2 regions of the Gordonia insulae genome follow, and region 1 is predicted to be linked to the other one. Evidence: riboswitches for the same ligand, from Rfam matches in the RefSeq annotation. Region 1 holds a riboswitch; the other holds the start of a gene.

What was found. Region 1 has a riboswitch for cyclic di-AMP ahead of D7316_RS10805 (transglycosylase family protein). Riboswitches for the same ligand answer to the same signal wherever they lie in the genome.
Region 2: another riboswitch for cyclic di-AMP. It lies ahead of D7316_RS01160 (C40 family peptidase); the one in region 1 lies ahead of D7316_RS10805 (transglycosylase family protein).

The regions. Positions count from the first base shown of each region.
Region 1 is NZ_CP033972.1:2,387,300-2,390,502, reverse strand. It holds gene D7316_RS10820 (MogA/MoaB family molybdenum cofactor biosynthesis protein) at 1-351, shown strand, start outside; gene D7316_RS10815 (molybdenum cofactor biosynthesis protein MoaE) at 351-797, shown strand; gene D7316_RS10810 (DUF6328 family protein) at 794-1,291, shown strand; gene D7316_RS10805 (transglycosylase family protein) at 1,478-2,116, opposite strand; cyclic di-AMP (ydaO/yuaA leader) riboswitch at 2,122-2,317, opposite strand; gene D7316_RS10800 (MoaD/ThiS family protein) at 2,569-2,817, opposite strand; gene moaA (GTP 3',8-cyclase MoaA) at 2,824-3,203, opposite strand, start outside.
Region 2 is NZ_CP033972.1:225,621-228,823, reverse strand. It holds gene D7316_RS01165 (C40 family peptidase) at 1-346, opposite strand, end outside; gene D7316_RS01160 (C40 family peptidase) at 498-1,202, opposite strand; cyclic di-AMP (ydaO/yuaA leader) riboswitch at 1,217-1,397, opposite strand; gene D7316_RS01155 (hypothetical protein) at 1,506-1,736, opposite strand; gene D7316_RS01150 (DEDD exonuclease domain-containing protein) at 1,981-3,203, shown strand, end outside.

The sequences.
Region 1 (3,203 bases):
ATCGTCGTCTCCGATGGCACACCCGTCGGGGACGCGGTGCGGGCAGGCATCTACGCCGAGGCCGATCTGGTCGTCACCACCGGCGGCACGGGACTCTCGCCGACGGACCGAACACCCGAGGAGACCCGGGACCTGCTCGACGTCGAGATCCCCGGCCTCGCCGACGCAATCCGTTCGGCCGGCCTCCCGAAGGTGCCGACGGCGATCCTGTCGCGGGGTGTGGCCGGCGTGGCGGCGTCGACCCTGGTGATCAACCTGCCGGGCTCGACCGGCGGCGTACGCGACGGGCTGTCGGTGCTCGACGGCGTCCTCGACCACGCACTCGACCAGATCCGCGGAGGTGACCACTGATGCCCGACCGTGTCGCGCGGGTGGTTCGAACATCGTTGTCCGAGTCGGCGATCGACCTGGCCGACCACGAAGCGTCGGTCGTGGACGCCGCCGGCGGCAGCGCCGGGGCGGTGGTCGGCTTCGTCGGCGCGGTCCGCAACCACGATGGCGGACGCGACGTCACCCGGCTGGTCTACTCGGCCCACCCCACCGCGCCGACCGTGCTGGCCGAGGTCGTGGAGACGATAGCCGCCGAGGCCACCGGCGTACGGGCGGTGGCGGTCTCGCACCGCGTCGGTGATCTGGCCATCGGTGACGTGGCGTTCGTGGTGGCCGTCGCCGCCGATCATCGACGGGCCGCCTTCGAGACCTGCGCGCGACTCGTCGACGAGGTCAAGGCGCAATTACCGGTGTGGAAACATCAGTTCTTCGGCGACGGCACCGATGAATGGGTGGGTTCGGCGTGAGCGGGCCGCCCGGGGACAGCGCGGAGCCGGAACGGCACGAGACCCGGGCCGAGCGCCTGGATCGGAACTGGGCCAGCCTCCTGCAGGAACTGCGGGTGGTCCAGACCGGCGGGCAGATCCTCACCGGTCTGATGCTGACCATCCCGTTCCAGGAGGGCTTCGAGGAGCTCACCCCGCGTCAGCAGCACATCTTCGTGATCAGCCTGGTGTTCGCCGTGCTGTCCACCATCACGCTGATCTCCCCGGTGGCGCTGCATCGGATGCTGTTCCGACGTCACGCCGTCGACCGGCTGGTGAATCGGGCTCACCTGCTCACGCTGATCGGCATCGGGCTGCTCGGCGTCGCATTGACCGGGGTCGTCACCGTGATCTTCGACATCGTGTTCGGCGGCTGGGCAGCCATCGCGGCCGCCGTCGCCGCGCTGATCGTGTTCCTGGTCATGTGGGTGGCGTTGCCACTGCGCGAACGCCACGTGCTCACCCGCCGCGACTGAACGTCACGGGTGAACGTCCCGGGAGGCCGTCCCGGGAGGACGTCGCGGGACCGTTCGGAGAATGGAAAAGGGCCCCGCACGGATTGACATCGTGCGGGACCCTTCGAACTGGGGCCATCAGCCATATTCCCCGTCGGTCCGCCGGCCGTGACCGGCCGGCGTCACCTCGACGGTGACTGCTGCGACTCAGGGAGTCGGCAGCTTGTCCTTGTTCTGGTTGAACAGGTTGATCTGATCCGGGGTGAGTTCGTAACCGCTCTTGGCAGCCATCTCCCAGAGGTTCTTGACCTCGGGCGAGATCTTGCCGTTCTCGTGCGCCTTGTCCACCGCGGTGTCGAGCTGCTTCTTCACGTCACCGGTGCTCTTGGCTTCCGGGGTCGCGCCCCAGTTGAACGGTGCGGGCAGCTGCGGGAGCTGCAGCTTCGGAGCCTGCTCGGGAGCGCTGCGCGGGGTCGAGGCCGACAGGCCCGTGCCGCACACCGGCCATGCACCCTTGCCCTGGCTGCCCAGGACACGCTCGGCGACGACGATCTGCTCCTGCTTCGAGGCCTGGTCGGCGCTCGGGGCGAACTCGGTGCCGCCGTGTCCGGCCCACGTGCTCGGGCTGAACTGCAGGCCGCCCTGGTAGCCGTTGCCGGTGTTGATGGCCCAGTTGCCGCCCGACTCGCACTGGGCGACCTGGTTCCACTCGGCGTCGGTGGCGGCGTTGGCCGAACCGGTGCCCAGCATCGCAGCTCCGCCGCCCAGGACGGCTCCGGTGAGAGCGACCTTGGCGAGGGTCTTGGTGGTCGTGGCTGTCGTCGGTTTGCGATGACGTCCGGACATGGTGGTGTTCCTCTCTCCACGCGCCTACGAAGTCAGCTGTCGGGTTCGGGCGAGAGGTGCCCGGTCTCGGCCTGACGTGAATCACGCCGGGACTTAACCCCAAGGACATCGAATCGGTGTCGCAGTGATCCGATGCCCGGTCTCTGTACGGAGGGTGGGTCCCCCGTCCTCGCTCCTAGATGTTTCAGGTGCGTCCCGTAGCGGAGCGAGGTTCGGCGCGGCCGACGGGACGTTATGCATTTGGTTACTTGCTTGTGACCCCCGAGGGCGTCGTTCAGTCACAGTACGACGTCTGCGTGCGCGAATCACGTTGTTGGCAAGCCGATTTTCGGGACCAGAATGGGTCTTTCGACCCAGATTCGGAGTCATCCCTGCTCACGGGGCGATAGTCGACTTGTGTCCATCTCGTTATCGTCCCGTTATGTGAGGAAGCTCACACGCGCGATGTGGCGTCAGCCACCGGCAAACGGGGGCAACACGTCCAGGGTCTTGCACGGGCCCAATCGGACGGCCCGATCGCAGACGGCGATCGAGTCCCGCAGATACGACGACCGTGCCAGCACGCGCTCGAGGTCCGGGTTGGTGCCGGCGAGCGTCGTCTCGAGTTGCCCCAGGGTCGCGTCGTCGTCGACGTCGACGACCGTCGATTCCGTGCCTGCCGCGGCGCGTGCGGCAGCGAAGTACCGGATGGTGATCTGCATCGGGTGTCAGCCCCCGATGGCCGACATCGGCCGGTCGGGTTGATGGAACTCCGGACCGTTCACACCATGACCCGCTGCCTTGACCCACGCGTTGCCGCGCCAGAGATCGGCGATGGCGGCGTCGAGGCGATCGTCGTCGAGGCCACCGCGCAGCAGGGCGCGGAGATCGGTCTCGGATCGGGCGAACAGGCAATTGCGCAGGGCGCCGTCGGCGGTCAGCCTGGTGCGGTCACAGTCACCGCAGAACGGTCGGGTGACCGATGCGATCACCCCGACCCGGGCCGGGTCGCCGTCGAGATCATGGCCGTCGACCAGCCAGGTCGCCGCGGGAGCGCTTCCGCGTGGCCGTGGGTCGGGCAGCAGGGTGAAGCGCGTCCGCAGCGCGG
Region 2 (3,203 bases), 2.2 Mb from region 1:
AGTCGACCCGCTCCTGATAGCCGTCAAGACGTTGCTGCGTGGAGACGAGGGTGCGATCCGCAGTCGACGAGGCCTTCTTCGCGGTCGCCACGATGCGTCGCTGCTTGTCGTATTCAATCTGCGCGTTGTGCATCGCCTCGGTCGACTTCTCGGCGTCGTCGCTCAGCTTCTTGTACTGCACGAGCAGCTGATCCGGCGTCCGGACCGGCACCGCCGTGGCATCGCCGGCGCCTGCCGTCGCGCCCAACTGGCAGAGGGAGACCACGAGCGCCGTCACCGCTGCCACGAGTATCGCGGGAACCGACCGCTTCCGTGCGGCCGACCAACTGGTAACCACGGTTGTCACTTCTCCTCCACCGCTTTCCCCCCGACCACCCGGTTCGGAGATGGACCGTCTGGACCATCATCCCGTTTCCCGGGTGTGTGGTTTGGGCGGATCACGCACATTCGCGTGACCCGCCCAAACTAAGACCTCACATCGTCATCGGCCCGAACGCTCAGTAGCGCCGGATCCCGGTGAGCGACCAGTTGTTGACCTTGTCGCGCTTCACCGGGACACCCGAGGTCGACGCGTGGACGAAGGTGCCGTTGCCCACGTAGAGCCCGGCGTGGCCGCCGCCGTTGAAGATCAGCACGTCGCCCGGCTTGGCCGCTGCGAGCGATGCCACCGGGGTGCCTCCGCCGAGCTGACCGTAGCTGTCGCGCGGGATGGTCTTGCCGGCCTGCTTGTACGAGTAGTAGACGAGACCCGAGCAGTCGAAGGCGTTGGGGCCTGCGGACCCGTAGACGTACGGGGCGCCGATCTTGCTCTCGGCCACGCGCACGGCCTTCTGGGCTGCGGTCGGCTGTGCGCCGAAGATGGCTCCGCCACCCTTGGGCTTGAACTGCTGCGGAATCTGGTTGTCGTTCAGACCCGGCACGGTGAAGGAACCGAGGTTCGGGATCTGGACGTTGGCGCCGGGCGACTTCGCGGCCGGGGTGGCCTTCGCGGCGGGTGCCTTGGGTTCCTGGAACTGCTGGGGGATCTGTTTCGTATCGACCCCAGGAAGCTCGAATGTGCCGACGTTGGGCACGTGCACCGGCGCGGCGAGTGCCGGTCCGGCGACAGCGGCGAACGAGCCGACGGTGATCGACCCGGCCACGACCGCACGCTTGGCGACCTTGCTGCCGCGGTTGGGCTGTTCCAAACGATGTTTGGCCACGAAGCGACTTCTCCTTGCTCTCCCTCGACCGCCTACCGAGTTAGCTGTCGGGTTCGGGCCGGAAGAATGGCCCTACGCGTAGGTCCACACGACGCGTGAACGTCGGCGGGCATGCGCGATTCACCCCGATTCGGATCGCTCCGAAAACTGGTGGTTCCCCGGTTCGCCCAGAAGGCGATTGAGCGGTGACCTATCCAGACCACTCCTGTTGGAGCGGGACGCTCTGCAAAGGTCTCGGAAAGGTTACGAAATCTGATGCGGGTCTGTCCACCGAGCGTTGAGGCAACGAATTTCCAGGTCAGGTCACCCGGCCCGCAGAATTCGCAGATTGCGGCCGGAAACTACGCCCTGAGCTGCAGTTTTTCCATTTCTTGCAGATATTGCAGACGCACTGGAGACCATCGCAGCGGCGACGAACACATCGATCGCGGCGTCGATCTCGGCGTCCCCTGAACGGGTGGTTTTCGTAACCTTTCCTCCACCTTCGGAGGTCGGGTTTTCGCAGTTGGGGGCGTCGAACAGTACCTGCATCATGCATCCGTCACAGGCGGCCGGGCGACCCGGGCAGGACTGGCAGTCGATGTACATCTGTGATCTCCATCTCACTTGCGTGCTGGTGGTATGTCGCCGGGCCGAATCACGGGCTTTCGGCTCAGTGCGTCACATGCAAGGGAGACTAGGGAGGGGCACCGACAGTCACGCGTCTCCGCGATCCCGAACCCAGCTTTCCCGCCTGTCACACCAGAATCTGTCGTTACATCGAACTAATGTTCGGTCCGTGGGGTTCACAGCACAATCGGTCGGCGGTCAACTGACCTTCGCCGACCTCGAGAACGGCGGCGACGACTACACGGACCGCTCGCTGTTCGACACGACCCTGGTCGTCGTCGACCTCGAGACCACGGGCGGCAGCCCGACGGAGGATCGCATCACCGAGATCGGGGCGGTGAAGATCCGCGGCGGAGAGGTGATCGGCGAGTTCGCCACCCTGGTCGATCCGGGCCGGCTCATCCCGCCCCAGATCGTCACGCTCACCGGCATCACCGAGGCGATGGTCAGCGACGCTCCGACCATCGCGCAGGTGCTGCCGTCGTTCGTGGAGTTCGCCCGGGGTGCCATCCTGGTGGCCCACAACGCGCGGTTCGACATGGGCTTCCTCCGCCAGAACGCGGCCCGGCTCGACATCGACTGGCCGTTCAACGCGAGTCTCTGCACGGTCACCATGGCCCGGCGCATCCTCACCCGCGACGAGGCACCGACGGTCCGGTTGTCGGCGCTGGCCGACCTGTTCGACGTCTCCGTACGGCCCACCCACCGTGCCCTCGACGACGCCCGCGCAACCGTGGAGGTCTTCCACCGGCTGCTCGAGCGGGTCGGCAACCAGGGAGTCGGGACCTATCGGGAGCTCACCGCCTACCTACCCCGGTCGAACCCGCGACTGCGGGCCAAACGCACCCTGGCCCGCGACCTCCCGGCGCGCCCCGGTGTCTACCTGTTCCGCGGACCGTCCGACGAGGTCCTCTATGTCGGCACCGCCGTCGACCTCCGCCGTCGGGTGCTCTCCTACTTCACCGGCAGCGATCCCCGACGACGGATCGGCGAGATGGTGAACCTGGCCACCCGCGTCGATCACGTCGAGTGTGCCCACGCGCTCGAGGCGGGCGTCCGCGAACTGCGCCTGCTTGCCGCCCACGCGCCCGCCTACAACCGCCGATCGACCCAGCCCCACCGCGGCTGGTGGATCGTGCTCACCGGCGAACGCTTTCCGCGGTTGAAGGTCTCCCGCACGCCGACCGAGGACGCCCTCGGTCCCATCGGCAACCGGACGACCGCCGCGACCATCGCCGACCTCATCGGTCAGGCGGCCGGATTACGCAGCTGTACAACACGATTGGGTTCGGCGTCGCATCACTGGTGTCGATCGGAGTCGGTGGGTGGGCCGCAGATCGGCGGGTGCAATGCCGCATCGGACCTCCCGCAGACCCTCCCGGACTATCTGCC